Linked DNA regions of Kineosporia succinea. The protein of the gene in region 1 interacts with the protein of each later gene in a pairwise test. Links are inferred from orthologs where the notes say so. Each region holds a gene or a part of one and is shown in the gene's direction. Other genes may lie near its edges.

Evidence for each region.
Region 2: the proteins of nth (region 1) and aceE interact in binary tests that used the Escherichia coli proteins (3 or more experiments, as listed by UniProt). The link is inferred for Kineosporia succinea from one-to-one orthologs.

What each region holds. Positions count from the first base shown.
Region 1 is NZ_JAUSQZ010000001.1:2,057,036-2,063,785, reverse strand. What follows is about bases 2,713-5,554. They hold nth (endonuclease III), read left to right. Parts: upstream 2,713-3,684; coding sequence 3,685-4,425; downstream 4,426-5,554. Other genes in these bases: J2S57_RS09065 (MarP family serine protease), read left to right, coding at 5,204-5,554; J2S57_RS09070 (NUDIX hydrolase), read left to right, coding at 4,422-5,207; J2S57_RS09080 (hypothetical protein), read right to left, coding at 2,937-3,341. Outside these bases: J2S57_RS09095 (MerR family transcriptional regulator), read right to left, coding at 31-705; J2S57_RS09090 (MBL fold metallo-hydrolase), read left to right, coding at 1,010-1,783; J2S57_RS09085 (Crp/Fnr family transcriptional regulator), read right to left, coding at 1,893-2,570; more of J2S57_RS09065, read left to right, coding at 5,555-6,385; J2S57_RS09060 (alpha/beta fold hydrolase), read right to left, coding at 6,389-6,750. UniProt on the Escherichia coli protein: DNA repair enzyme that has both DNA N-glycosylase activity and AP-lyase activity. The DNA N-glycosylase activity releases various damaged pyrimidines from DNA by cleaving the N-glycosidic bond, leaving an AP (apurinic/apyrimidinic) site.
Region 2 is NZ_JAUSQZ010000001.1:4,482,294-4,489,535, reverse strand. The notes cover bases 2,473-5,806. They hold aceE (pyruvate dehydrogenase (acetyl-transferring), homodimeric type), read left to right. Parts: upstream 2,473-2,864; coding sequence 2,865-5,606; downstream 5,607-5,806. Other genes in these bases: J2S57_RS19505 (hypothetical protein), read right to left, coding at 5,803-5,806. Also shown: J2S57_RS19530 (hypothetical protein), read right to left, coding at 321-884; J2S57_RS19520 (peroxiredoxin), read right to left, coding at 1,124-1,582; J2S57_RS19515 (DUF3052 domain-containing protein), read right to left, coding at 1,725-2,153; more of J2S57_RS19505, read right to left, coding at 5,807-6,543; J2S57_RS19500 (PucR family transcriptional regulator), read left to right, coding at 6,886-7,242. UniProt on the Escherichia coli protein: Component of the pyruvate dehydrogenase (PDH) complex, that catalyzes the overall conversion of pyruvate to acetyl-CoA and CO(2).

The sequences.
Region 1 (6,750 bases):
GCGCCGTCCCCGTGCGGTTCGTTCCTCCGGTCAGTCGGCCAGCCGGCTGCTGCCCAGGACACCCCGGGTGATGGCGGTGGCCAGGTCGATGACGTCGGCCGCCGGCGCCTCGCCGTCCAGGACGACGAGGTCCGGAACCGGGCCGGGAGCCTGCTCGGCCACGGCCCTCTGAGGCGTGCCCGCGAACCCGTTGCCGGCGGCCGGTGCCTTCGCCGAATCCCCCTCGGCCAGCACGTCACTCAGCTCCTGGGCCAGCAGCCGCCCGGCGGCCGCGGCCCGCAGGGCCACCCGCAGCACCGTCGAGGCCGGGACCCCGGACTCGCGCAGGGTGCGCATCAGCCCGTACGCCTCGGGATCGACGAGCACCGAGGTGCCGGTGGATGCGGAACCGTCGCCCCCGCCGTCCATCCGGCGTCTCCCTCGTTCGACCGCGGTCGGCCCGGCGGCCTGCCAGAGTGCCCCCGTGGGCCCCAGGTCCTCTCCCCGCGCCGCGGCGTCGATGATCATCTTCAGAGGAAGCCCGGCGTCCCGGAGCTGCCGGATGTCACGCAACCGGCGTAGGTGGGACTCCTGGTAGCGGGACGTGCGGCCCACCCGTGTCGGTGGAGCGAGCAGTCCCTTGGTCCGGTAGGCCCGCACATTGCGCGGTGTCATCCCGGCCGCCGTGGCCAACTCCTCGATCGTGAAAGTGTCCTGAGCCCCCATCGTCATCCCCGTGTCGGCGGGCAGAGCGCCGTCTACCCGCGATTCAGTCAAACGCTCCTTGACACCCCGTCATAGAGTCGATCGCTAACAGTGACCACCGTACTGCCTTTGGCCGAATGGGCATTCACCCAAGGTGCGGCGAACATCAGCCACCCGTGCAATTACGCACCTAGTGCTTCCGCCGGGGCGAGGGGGCCGCACGTAGCATTCCGGTGTGCCGAATACCCCGGACGACACGACCGTCCCGAATCCATCGTCGGGCCCGAAACCGGCTCCTGGCAACGTTCCGTGGCTCGGCGGTGCGGTGGGCGAGGACGCATTCTGCGTTCTCGCCGGTAATCCCGGGCCGATGACACTGGACGGCACGAACACCTGGATTCTCTGTGCGCCGGGTTCGACCGAGGCCGTCGTTATCGATCCGGGCCCCGACGAGAATTCGCACCTTCAGGCAGTCCTGCAGGTGGTGGCCGACAAAGGCGCGCGGGTGGTGCAGACGCTGCTCACTCACGGTCATGCCGATCATTCCGAGGCGGGCCGGCATTTCGCCGATCTGACCGGGGCTCCGGTGCGGGCGCTCGACCCGGCCCACCGTCACGGCGGGGAAGGACTGACCGACGGGGACGTGATCGAGGTCGACGGCCTCCGGCTGGAGGTGGTGGGCACGCCCGGCCACACCGCCGACTCGCTGTCGTTCCTGCTGCCCGGCTCGCGGGCGCTGCTCACCGGGGACACGGTGCTGGGCCGCGGCACCACGGTGGTCGCGTATCCGGACGGGCGGCTCGACGCCTACCTGAACTCCCTCGAGCGGCTGGGGGAGCTGACCGGATCGGCGGGCCTGCACCGGCTGCTGCCCGGGCACGGCCCGGTGCTCGAGCAGCCGGGGCTCGTGGTCGACGGGTACCTGGCCCATCGGCGACAGCGTCTTGACCAGGTGCGATCCGCGGTGCGGGCCGGTGCCCGCACGCCACACGACGTGGTCGAGGTGGTCTATGCCGACGTCGACCGTGCGCTCTGGCCGGCCGCGGAACTCAGTGTGCGGGCGCAGCTCACCTATCTGGACACCCACGAAACTGCTTGATGACGCGCGAACTGGCGAACGTCGTCCTCACGCCTCTTGTGGGTGGGTGAGGACAAACCAGAAGTCCCGGCCGCCGAGGGCGGCCGGGACTTCGTCGGTTCGAAAAGCGTCAGCGCGCGCGACGGCGCATGCGCTCCACGTCGATGAGCACCACGGCCCGGGCCTCGAGCCGAAGCCAGCCTCGCGAGGCGAAGTCGGCGAGCGCCTTGTTGACCGTCTCCCGGGAGGCGCCGACCAGCTGGGCCAGCTCTTCCTGGGTGAGGTCGTGGGCGACCCGCAGACCGTCGTCGGTGGGCCGGCCGAAGCGCTCGGACAGGTCGAGCAGAGCCTTCGCCACTCGTCCGGGGACGTCGGAGAAGACCAGGTCGGCGAGGTTCTCGTTGGTCCGGCGCAGGCGCCGGGCGAGGGCCCGCAACAGTTGCCGGGCGACATCCGGACGGCCTGTCAGCCAGGTGACCAGGTCGTCGTTGCCGAGCCCGATCAACGACGTGTCGGCCACGGCGGTCGCCGTCGCGTTGCGCGGCCCCGGGTCGAACAGGGACAGCTCACCGAACATCTCGCCGGGGCCGAGGACGGCCAGCAGGTTCTCCCGGCCGTCACCGGAGGCGCGCCCGAGCTTCACCTTGCCCTCCACGATGACGTACAACCGGTCGCCCGGGTCGCCCTCGTGGAACAGCACCTGGCCGCGGGCGACGTCGGTGGGCGCCATCGTGGCCCGCAGCGCCGCGGCGGCTTCGTCGTCCAGCGCTGCGAACAGTGGCGCCTGACGAACGACGTCGTCGTCCACCTGTTCCTCCTCACACGCCGTCGAGTTCCGACGGCCTCCATCAGTGAGGCATCATGCCCCACCCGCACGCAGTTTGCCGCACCTCCGGGTCACGGTGACACCAGGGGCCGATGAACGGTCACCCGCAGTGCGCCGGTGATGCACTCCGTGGCCGGGTGGCCATCGGTGCGCACCTGTTGGCGCCGTGTCCCGAATGCTTGCACCCCATCATGGCGGAAAGGGCCCTGAGCTGTGGAATCGGGGCCCGTCGCCGAGCTGGTGGGGAGCCTTCGGCAGCTCTTCGGCCGCCGGATGGGTCCAGGTCCGCCCGGAAAAGTGGACCCGCCGGGACCGGATGCGGATCGGCCGGTCCCGGCAGGTCAGGGGTCAGGCCACCGCCCCGGCCCCGGCGCGGAAGGCGAGGATGCTCGCGGCCTCACCGGTCACCGCCCCGAGGGTCTTCTCGTAGCGGGTCAGTTCCTCGAGGGCACCGCGCAGGCGGATCAGCAGGGCACCCTCCCCGGCGCGGACGTCGGTGGGGGCGATGCCGATCAGCCGGCGCAGCCCGGCGGGCGGGTTGCACACGGTCCCGTAGAGACCGGGCGGGGTGAGCGGCTCGTCCAGATCGGCGACGGAGGCGACGGCCAGGTCGATCCGGGCGAGGATCAGCCGCCGCCAGTGATCGACGTCCCGCTGGGCTGCCACCAGAGCCCGGTGGTAGTCGGCGAGCTGGTCGGCCGGCATCGCCGAGAACGACAGGGCGGTGAGTGGATCGGTCAGGCCCAGGGCCACCTCTTCTCCTCTCCCGGGCGGCTGCGGAACAACGCAGTGGCGCGGCGGTACGAGTTGCGGACCGGCCCCGGGACGGTGGGGCCGGCGTTACGCATGAGTGTTCGTCGGAGGCGCCGGGACGCTTGAGGTGGGCACAGGCCGCTCACACTCCCGGAGGACGCTGGTGGTGGTGTCGTTCGGCGGATCGGGTTATGCGGGGCGACCTGCGGCGATGCCTTGAGCCACCAACCGGGTGGAGCTGACCGACCCGTCAGTAGCTTTCACAGCGGTCACAGCGGGGCCGGGTTTTGCACAGCTGCCCGCGGAGATCGGGATTGTCGGTGGTGACGCGTACGCTGAGCGCGTGACTCCGCGAAACGGGCAGAAGGCCGAGGTAGTCGAGAGCCCGGTCGCGCTGACGCGCCGGGCCCGCAAGATCCACCGGCTGCTGACCGAGCGCTATCCCGACGCGCACTGCGAGCTCGACTTCACCGACCCGCTCGAGCTGCTGGTCGCCACGATCCTGTCCGCCCAGAGCACCGACAAGCGGGTCAACCTCACCACCCCGGCGCTGTTCGCGAAATACCGCACGGCCGCCGACTACGCCGCCGCCGACCGCGCCGAGATGGAAGAGATCATCCGCCCCACCGGCTTCTTCCGGGCCAAGACCGACTCGCTGATCAAGCTCGGTGCCCGCCTGGTCGAGGAGCACGACGGCGAGGTTCCGAAGAAGCTCGAGCAGCTGGTCAAGCTGCCCGGCGTGGGCCGCAAGACGGCGAACGTCGTGCTCGGCAACGCCTTCGGGGTCCCCGGCATCACCGTCGACACGCACTTCGGCCGGCTGTCGCGGCGCTTCGGCTGGACCGCCTCCGAAGACCCGGTGCAGGTCGAGGCCGAGATCGCCGCGCTCTTCCCGAAGAAAGACTGGACGATGCTGTCCCACCGGCTGATCTTCCACGGCCGCCGCACCTGCCACGCCCGCAAGCCCGCCTGCGGCGCCTGCCCGGTGTCCGCCCTGTGCCCCTCGTTCGGCGCCGGGGAGACCGACCCGGCCAAGGCCGCCAAGCTGCTGCGCGACTCGGCCTTCGCCCCGGTCCCCGCGTGAGCCCCCGCACCGACGCGGCCGGTCCCGCCGGTCCGGCCCCGGTCGCGGCCGGGCCCTGCCCGCCCTGGCTCGACCGGCTCGCCGCGGCGGTCGCCGACCCGCGGCACAACCGGGCCTTCGAGGGCATGATCGAGCCCGGCGCCGACGCCCGGCACTCCGCGGTGCTGGCGCTGTTCGGCGAGGGGCCCCAGGGCCCCGACGTGCTGCTCACCCAGCGCGCCGCCACACTGCGCGCGCACGCCGGGCAGGTCGCCTTCCCGGGCGGCCGCATCGACCCGGGTGACGCCGGGCCGGCCGCCGCCGCGCTGCGCGAGGCGCACGAGGAGGCCGGCGTCGACCCGGCCGGGGTGCTGGTGCGGGCCGAGTGCGCCGAGCTCTTCCTGCACGTCACGAACTTCCGGGTCACCCCGGTGATCGGCTGGTGGCACACCCCGTCCGCCCTGGTGCCGGGCGATCCGGCCGAGGTCGAGCGGGTCGTGCGGGTGCCGCTGGCCGAGCTGGCCGACCCGGCCAACCGGTTCGTGGTCAGCCTCCGCGACCGGCGCAGCGGCCCCGGCTTCGAGGCGTCCGGGCTCTTCGTCTGGGGCTTCACCGCCGGGGTGCTGAGCTGGATGCTGAACCTGGCCGGGCTCGAGCAACCCTGGGACACCACACGTGTACTCCCGGTTCCGGAGCAACAGATGCACCGGCCGGCGCGTCAGGAACTGCGCAGGGATCTTTCCGAACAACAAGGGCTGGACGTGCAGGACGTGTCCGGGCCGGACGAGGTGGACGTGTCGTGATCGACATCATCCTGGTGCTGATCATGCTCGGCTACGCGATCTCCGGCTTCCGGCAGGGGCTGGTCGTGGGAGTGCTGTCGCTCGGCGGGTTCGTCGGCGGCGCGGTGCTGGCCATGTTCGTCGTGCCGCAGCTGGTCTCCGGCCTCGAGCCGGGCACCCAGCGCTCGATCATCACGCTGCTCGCCGTCATCTTCACCGCCTGGGCCGGGCAGTTCCTCGGCTCCATGCTGGGCGGCCGCATCCGCCAGGCCGTGCCCGAGGGCCCGGTCGCGCTCGCCGACCACGTGATCGGCGCGGCCGCCGGGGTGCTGGCCGTGGCCCTGGTGCTCTGGTTCGTCGCCGGGGCGGTGCGCGGCGGCCCGTCCGAGTCGCTGTCCCGCACGGTCGCCGGATCCAAGGTCATCCGCACCATCGACGGGCTCGTCCCCACCCAGATGATCGGCGTGGCCGACCGGTTCCGCGAGGCCGTCGGCTCGAGCAGCTTCCCCCGGGTGTTCGCCGGGGTGGAGCCCGAGGACATCTCCCCGGTCGACGCGCCCGACGAGGCGCTCGCGAACAGCCAGGCGGTGGCCAAGGCCCGCAAGGCGGTCGTGAAGATCACCGGCGAGGCCAACAGCTGCGGCCGCGGCCAGGAGGGCAGCGGGGCGGTGATCGCGCCGCACCGGGTCGTCACCAACGCCCACGTGGTGGCCGGGGTCACCGAGCCGCGGGTGCAGGTCGGGGGCAAGGGCACGGTCTACGCCGCCCGCGTGGTGATGTTCGACCCCACACGCGACCTGGCCGTGCTGTCGGTGCCGAAGCTGAACGTGGCGCCGCTGCAGATGACCGGCGACCTCGAGCGTGGTGACGACGCGGTCGTCGTCGGCTTCCCCAACGACGGGCCGTTCAAGGTCTCCCCGGCGCGGATCCGCTCGATCGTGAAGGCCAGCGGTGAAGACATCTACGGCAACGAGGGTGCGGTGCGCGAGGTCTACTCGCTCTACGTCAACGTGCGCCCGGGCAACTCCGGCGGCCCGGTGCTCGACCCGTCCGGCAACGTCGTTGGCGTGGTCTTCGCCAAGTCGCTCGACGACGCCGACACCGGCTATGCCCTGACGATGGACGAGGCGCGCGACGCGATCGAGGCCGGCGCCGCCTCCTCACAGCGGGTCGACACCGGCACCTGCGCCAGCGGCTGAGGGCTACAGGCCCTTCAGCCAGTTCAGCAGTGCGTCGGTGACCCGGTCCGGAGCCTCTTCGGGCAGGAAGTGACCGGCCCCGCGCAGTAGTTCGAAGGTGAGCGGGCCGGTCACCTGCCGGTGAGAGGCCAGCACACTCGGCAGCAGCACGAACGGGTCGTCCTCACCGTGCAGGCTCAGCGTCGGCACCGTGATCGGCTCGTCCACCGAGGTGGTGAAGCGGCGGCCGTCGCGGCGGGGCAGTGAACGCAGGGCCCAGCGGAAGTACTCCATCGCGCTGTGGGCCACGAACGGCACCCGGATGGCCCGGCGGTAGACGTCGAGGCACTCCTCGTCGGGAAAGTCGCCTCCGGCCGCCGACCAGT
Region 2 (7,242 bases), 2.4 Mb from region 1 along the record:
CTCCCCCGGGTGAGGACGATCCGTCTGAAAGTGACACTCCGCGACGTCGAACCACGGGTGCTGCGCGTGCTCGACGTACCCGCCGACTCCACGCTGGGTGAGCTCCACGAGCTGTTGCAGATCGCCTTCGGCTGGCTCGATCGGCAGTCGTACCAGCTGGTCTCGGGGCTGGCCGCGTTCCTCGGCGAGCCCGGCGCCCCGCCCGTGGGCACGCTCGCGGGTGACCTCGGGTCCACCTTCCTCTACCGTTACCACCCGGAGCACGGCTGGGAGCACGACGCGGTGGTGCTCGGCGCGGGCGGCGACGAGGCGGCCTGCGTCTACGGCGAGGGGACATGCCCGCCGGAGGGCAGCGGCGGGCCGCGGCGCTGGGCCGGGTTCGCGGTCCCCGGGCTCGAGGGCGAGTTCCGGCCCGCCCTCACCGACGCCCGCGTGCGGCAGATGGCCGGCGCGGTGCCCGAGTCGGTCGCACTGCTGCTGCGGCTCGTCGGCGACGGGGTGGAAGTGCGCGAGGGCGGAGGGTTCCCGGCCGAGGTGACGGCGGCGGTGCACCGGCGCCGGCCGCGCTGGCCGGCGACCGCCGAGCCGGAGACCGACCGGCCCGGCCTGCCCCCGCTGCTGGCTCTGCACGGCGTGCTGCGCAGCACCGGGATCCTGGTGCAACGGCAGGGCCGTCTGCGCCCGGCGGCCCAGGCCGGCGACGAGCGGTTCGTGGTGCGGCGCCTGCGTTCCTGGTTCGCCCCGGGCGCTTTCGGGGCGGTGGTGGCCGCGACCGCGGTCGGGCACCTGGCCGCGCGCGGGGCCCGCAGCGAGGCCGAGCTGGTGCACGCGGTGCTGGCCACGATGAGCCCCGGCGACACCACCGGCGAACACGACGTGCGCACGGCCCTGCACCATCTGCGGCCCGCGCTGACCGGGCTCGATCTGGCCGAGTGCACCCGTTCCGGCTGGCTTCCCGGCCCCTCGGCCCGGTCGCTGCTGCCGCGGGCCACGGCGCTGTTCGTGCGGGAGGTGGGCCCGGCCGGTCTCGAACCGACGACACCCGCGGTGTAAACGCGGTGCTCTACCAACTGAGCTACAGGCCCCAGGACCGGCGCCGCGAAGACGCCGGTCACGACAATTGTTACAGAGCGGCGATGGCCTCGCGGTAGCCGGCCAGCGACCGGGCCTCGCCCATGCCGTTGACGATGCTCCAGCGCAGCACGCCGTCCCTGTCGATCAGGAAGGTACCGCGAACGGAGCTGCCCGTGCTCTCGTTGAACACGCCGTAGGCCTTGGCCACCTCACCGTGCGGCCAGAAGTCCGACAGCAGCGGGAACGGGTACTTCTCGGCCTCGGCCCAGGTGCGCAGGGCGTACATCGGGTCGCAGGAGATCGCGAGCACCTGCACCGAGCCCTCGTCGAAGGCGGCCAGGTTGTCGCGGATCTCGCACAGCTCACCGGTGCAGATGCCGGAGAACGCGAACGGGTAGAAGACGAGCGCCACGTTCTTCTCGCCGCGCAGGTCGGAGAGCCGGACCACCTCGCCGTGCTCACTCTTCAGCGCGAAGTCCGGAGCGGCCCCACCGATCTCGAGTGCCATGCCTGATCCTCCCAGCGACGACCGACCTGCGGGACAGCCGGGGAAACCGTGACTGTCCCGCGCGCCAGGATCTTCCTGGCACGCGGGACACAGTCTGTCAGGTCCTCCCGGGCCCCGCGCCAGCCTTCGGCCCGAGGTCAGGTCAGCGGCGCCCGGCCTTCGGGGTGGCCAGACGCGTCCCGGTCCAGTCCTGGCACACGCTGATCGTGCTGGTGGCGTGCAGGCCAGCGGTCGGGGCGGCCTCCTCGATCTCACTGTGCTCGACGTGGCCGTCTCGGCCCGCCTTCGGCGTCAGCAGCCAGATCACCCCGCCCTCGGCGAGGTTCGTCAGTCCGTCCACCAGCGAGTCGACGAGGTCTCCGTCCTCGTCGCGCCACCAGTAGACAACTGCGTCGACGACATCCTGGGAGTCTTCGTCGGCCAGTTCGTTGCCCGTCAGCGTCTCGATTGCGAGTCGCAGATCGTCGTCCGTGTCGTCGTCGTACCCGAATTCCTGTACGAACTGACCGGGCTTCAGTCCTAGCCGGCCGGCCATGGACTGCTCAGCCGCGGGCTCCGCGGTCGCGCCCACCTCACTGACCTCCTCCGCTGCCAACGCTTTCCCACGTGGCGGCACCGGCGGCCCGTGAGGGCCGCTCCTTCTCCGGGCGAGTCGTCTGACCCGCCCGCTTCACTGCATGGTCCTGGTGTCGAGGTTCCTTCACCCGTTCCTTCACCCGATGACGATGCAACCGTTCACCAGGTGCGTTCAGGCTAGTGGACTCCATAGGCGGAGTGCCGCGCAACCGCCCCGCCACCTCGCGCATCGTGTTTTTGCCTGCGCCGGTGAAGTTGCGGTACTCGGTCGGCCGAAAGGACGATCCGAACCCGGCACCGGGTTCCCAAGAGCATCGGGCACGAAGGCCCCTCGCGCACGCCGATTTCGGAATTCGCCCCGGACCGGGAGGGGACCGCCGACGCGTCCACCGTCGGCGACCACCACCGCACACCACTGTGAGAAAAATCGGGCCACCCCGCGACACACCGGGGAAACCGGGGCGACACGCCGGTGTCACCGAGCCGAAAACGTGATCAAGCGCGTCCCCCCGCTCACCCGCACCGGTACCGAAGGGGCACACTGGACCTCGAGGGCACGGGATCCGCAGCACAGCCGCAGCGTGACGAACGGCGGGGTACCTGTGAAGTCCCGCCCGCCGTCAGCCAAGATAGAGACGATCCCGGTCGCGATCCGCCCGGGTTCGGCGTGGTGACAACCCGTTGTCCTAAATCCAGGAGGACCGTCGTGGTCGGACGAGAATCATCAGGCCCGATTCTCAACGGGCTGCCGAGCCGGCTGCCCGACATCGATCCTGAGGAGACCGCCGAATGGCTCGCGTCGCTCGACGCCGCCATCGACGGTCAGGGCCGCCAGCGTGCCCGTTACCTGATGCAGTCGCTGCTCCAGCGCGCCCGCGAGCGCGGTGTCGGTGTGCCGAGCCTCACGGCGACCGACTACGTCAACACCATCCCGCCGGAGGCCGAGCCCTGGTTCCCGGGTGACGAGGAGGCGGAGCGCACCGCGCGCGCCTGGATGCGCTGGAACGCCGCGGTCATGGTTCACCGCGCCCAGCGTCCCGACATCGGCGTGGGTGGCCACATCTCCTCGTACGCGTCCTCGGCGACGCTCTACGAAGTGGGCTTCAACCACTTCTTCCGGGGCAAGGACCACCCGGGCGGCGGCGACTCGGTCTTCTTCCAGGGGCACGCCTCCCCCGGTGTCTACGCGCGCGCCTTCCTCGAGGGCCGGCTCTCCGCCGACCAGCTCGACGGGTTCCGCCAGGAGAAGTCGCACCCGGCCGGCGGCCTGTCGTCGTACCCGCACCCGCGGCTGATGCCCGACTTCTGGGAGTTCCCGACCGTCTCGATGGGCCTGGGCCCGATGAACGCGGTCTACCAGGCGTCGTTCAACAAGTACCTGCACAACCGGGGCATCAAGGACACGTCGCAGCAGCACGTCTGGGCGTTCCTCGGCGACGGTGAGATGGACGAGCCCGAGAGCCGCGGCTTCCTGCAGGTCGCCGCCCAGGAGGAGCTCGACAACCTGACCTTCGTGGTGAACTGCAACCTGCAGCGCCTCGACGGCCCGGTGCGCGGCAACGGCAAGATCATCCAGGAGCTCGAGGCGCAGTTCCGCGGCGCCGGCTGGAACGTCATCAAGGTCGTCTGGGGTCGCGAGTGGGACCCGCTGCTGGCCGCCGACCGCGACCACGCGCTGGTCAACCTGATGAACGTCACGCCCGACGGTGACTACCAGACCTTCCGGGCCGAGGACGGGGCGTTCATCCGCGAGCACTTCTTCGGGCGCGACGCGCGCACGGCGAAGCTGGTCGAGAAGATGTCCGACGACGACATCTGGTGGAAGCTCAAGCGCGGCGGCCACGACTACCGCAAGGTCTACGCGGCCTACCGGGCGTCGATGGAGCACAACGGCCAGCCCACCGTGATCCTCGCCAAGACCATCAAGGGTTACGGCCTGGGTACGCACTTCGCGGGCCGCAACGCCACGCACCAGATGAAGAAGCTCACGCTCGACGACCTGAAGCTCTTCCGCGACGGGCTGCGCATCCCGTTCACCGACGCGCAGCTCGAGGCGGACAAGTACCTGCCGCCGTACTACCACCCGGGCGAGAACGACGAGATCATCCGGTACATCAAGGACCGGCGCTCGAAGCTGGGCGGGGCGGTGCCGGCCCGCCGCCACACCGCGGGCACGCTGAAGCTGCCCGACGACAAGGCCTACGCGGGTGCCAACAAGGGCTCGGGCAAGCAGCAGGTCGCCACCACCATGGCGTTCGTGCGGATCCTGCGGGACCTGATGCGCGACAAGGACTTCGGTCAGCGCGTGGTGCCGATCATCCCGGACGAGGCGCGCACGTTCGGCATGGACTCGTTCTTCCCGACGGCGAAGATCTACAACCCGCACGGCCAGCAGTACCTGTCGGTCGACCGCGAGCTCATGCTGGCCTACACCGAGTCGGTCAAGGGCCAGATCCTGCACGTCGGCATCAACGAGGCCGGTTCGGTCGCGGCGTTCCAGGCGGCCGGTACCTCGTACGCCACGCACGGCGAGCCGATGGTGCCGATCTACGTCTTCTACTCGATGTTCGGGTTCCAGCGCACGGGCGACAGCCTGTGGGCGGCGGCCGACCAGATGACGCGGGGCTTCCTGATCGGCGCCACGGCCGGTCGCACCACGCTGACCGGTGAGGGTCTGCAGCACGCCGACGGGCACTCGCCGCTGCTGGCGTCGACCAACCCGGCGGCCGTGATCTACGACCCGGCCTACGCGTACGAGATCGGGCACATCATGCGCGACGGTCTGCGCCGGATGTACGGGGAGACGCCGGAAGACGTCTTCTACTACCTCACGGTCTACAACGAGCCGATCGTGCAGCCCCCGGCCCCGGCCGAGGTGGACGTCGAGGGGATCCTCAAGGGCATCTACCAGCTGTCTCAGCCGGTTCGGGCCGACGGGCCCCAGGCCCAGATCCTGGCGTCGGGTGTCTCGGTGCCGTGGGCGCTCGAGGCGCAGGAGCTGCTGGCGAACGACTGGGGCGTCGCCGCCTCGGTCTGGAGTGTGACCAGCTGGAGTGAGCTGCGGCGCGACGCGCTGGACGCGGAGAACCACGCGTTCCTGCACCCGTCGGAGCCCGCGCGCACGCCGTACGTCACGCAGAAGCTCGCGGACGCGGCCGGTCCGGTCGTGGCGGTCACCGACTACATGCGGGCCGTTCCCGACCAGATCCGGCAGTGGGTGCCGCAGGAGTTCGTCTCGCTGGGCGCCGACGGCTTCGGTCTGTCCGACACCCGGGCGGCGGCCCGCCGGTACTTCGGTATCGACAGCCCGTCGGTGGTGGTGCGGGTGCTCGAGATGCTGGCCGCACGTGGTGAGGTCGACGCCGCGCTGCCGCAGCAGGCGATCGACAAGTACGACCTGCTGAACGTCCGGGCCGGCACGACCGGTCAGGCGGGCGGCGACTCCTAGGAGTCCGGTTCGCGAGGGGCCGTCGGGTTGTCTCCCGGCGGCCCTTCGGCCTGGGGGGCTCTCCATGGTGGACGCGGCGGTCACGTCCGGCGCATCCGTCACCTCCCCCGGGGCTCAGGCTGGTCGTCCCCGCCACAGCGAGAAGGGCACCGGCGTGATCGCCGGTGCCCTTCGTCCGTCGCTGGTGCTGTTGCCTCTAGAAGATCGTCGAGATGTCGCCCGCGCCGCCCACCGCGATGGAGCCGGTGGGAGGGGTGGAACCCGGGCCGACCTTGCTGCCCAGCTCGTCGCGCAGGGCCTGCACGGCGGCCTGGTCGGGATGCTCGCCCAGGGCGGCCAGGTGCCGCCGGGCCTCACCGGTGCGCTCGGTCTCGATCGCGGCCAGGATGAGCTCCCGGGCCGCGGAGATGACGTGCTCGCGAGGGCGCCAGTGACCGACCCCGAGGTTCAGGGCGTCGGTGGCGTGGCCGGCCTCGCGCAGCATGGCGAGGCCCTGGGCCAGCGCCTCACCCTCGGAGTCCCGGTCGGCGGCGGTGGACAGGCGGCGCAGGGCCGTCTCCCGGTCGTCGTCGATGGAGAGCCGGGCCAGCTGGATCAGCGGGTACCAGGCCCGGTTGTTCTGGGCGACCTCCTCGGCCAGGGCCCAGACAGAGTCTTCCGCGGCGCGCTGCGGGTCGCCGCCCTCGTGGTTCTCCGCGGCCATCGCCTCGACGATCCCGGCCAGGCGGTCGAACGCGGCGACATCGTTGGGGTCTTCGCCCAGCCGCGCGCGCAGCGACTCTTCCTCGCTGCGGTCTTCGTCGGTGGCGTGCAGGTCGCCACCACCGAGCTCGACCGGGGTCTCGACGGAGTGAGCGGCGGCGAGTTCGGCCCGGTCTCCGCCGCCCGCGGCGAAGTCGTCCGCCGAGCGCTGCTTCAGCCGATCCAGCGCTGACATATCGCCCCTTTCGGCAAGTTGCGGTGCAGTCCTGGTGCTGTGTGTGCTGGCTGTGTTCGTGCCGTTCGTTGTGCAGAATCGAGTCCTGCCGCCCCACCGGGGATACAGCGCGTTCGCGTGACCGTTCGGTGACGCCGATGCTGCCTCTGAGTGCCTCCTGTGTGACGTAGGACCGTCTCGACCCTAACGCGTAGGGCCCACCGGGGGCGACCGGTGCTGCCCGGGCCGTGCCCGTTCCCGCAGCGTACGCCGCTGCCACCGGAGCACTACCGGGCCCGCAGCACCTTGACGGAGGGCACGCCGCGGCAGGCCAGGGGCACGGGGTGCCCTAATGTCGACGGTGTGGTGACCGCGGACGAGGCGACCGTCGCGAATCTGAGAGCGGCGCGGGGCGTCCTCGCCGGCGAGGCCGTGCGGCGGATGGAAGACGCGCTGCCCTGGTACCGGGCGATGAGCGCGCAGGACCGTTCCTGGCTGGGGCTGATCGCGCAGGCCGCGATCTCGGCCTTCATCGCCTGGTACGCCGACCGGCCGACGTCCGGCACGCGGCGGGTCGAGATCACCGCCGACGTGTTCGGCACCGCCCCGCGCGAGCTGACCCGGTCGGTGTCGCTGCAGCACGCCCTGGACATGGTGCGCACGGTGGTGGACGCGGTGGAGGAGCAGGTGCCCTCGATCGCCGCCCCCGGCGCCGAGCCC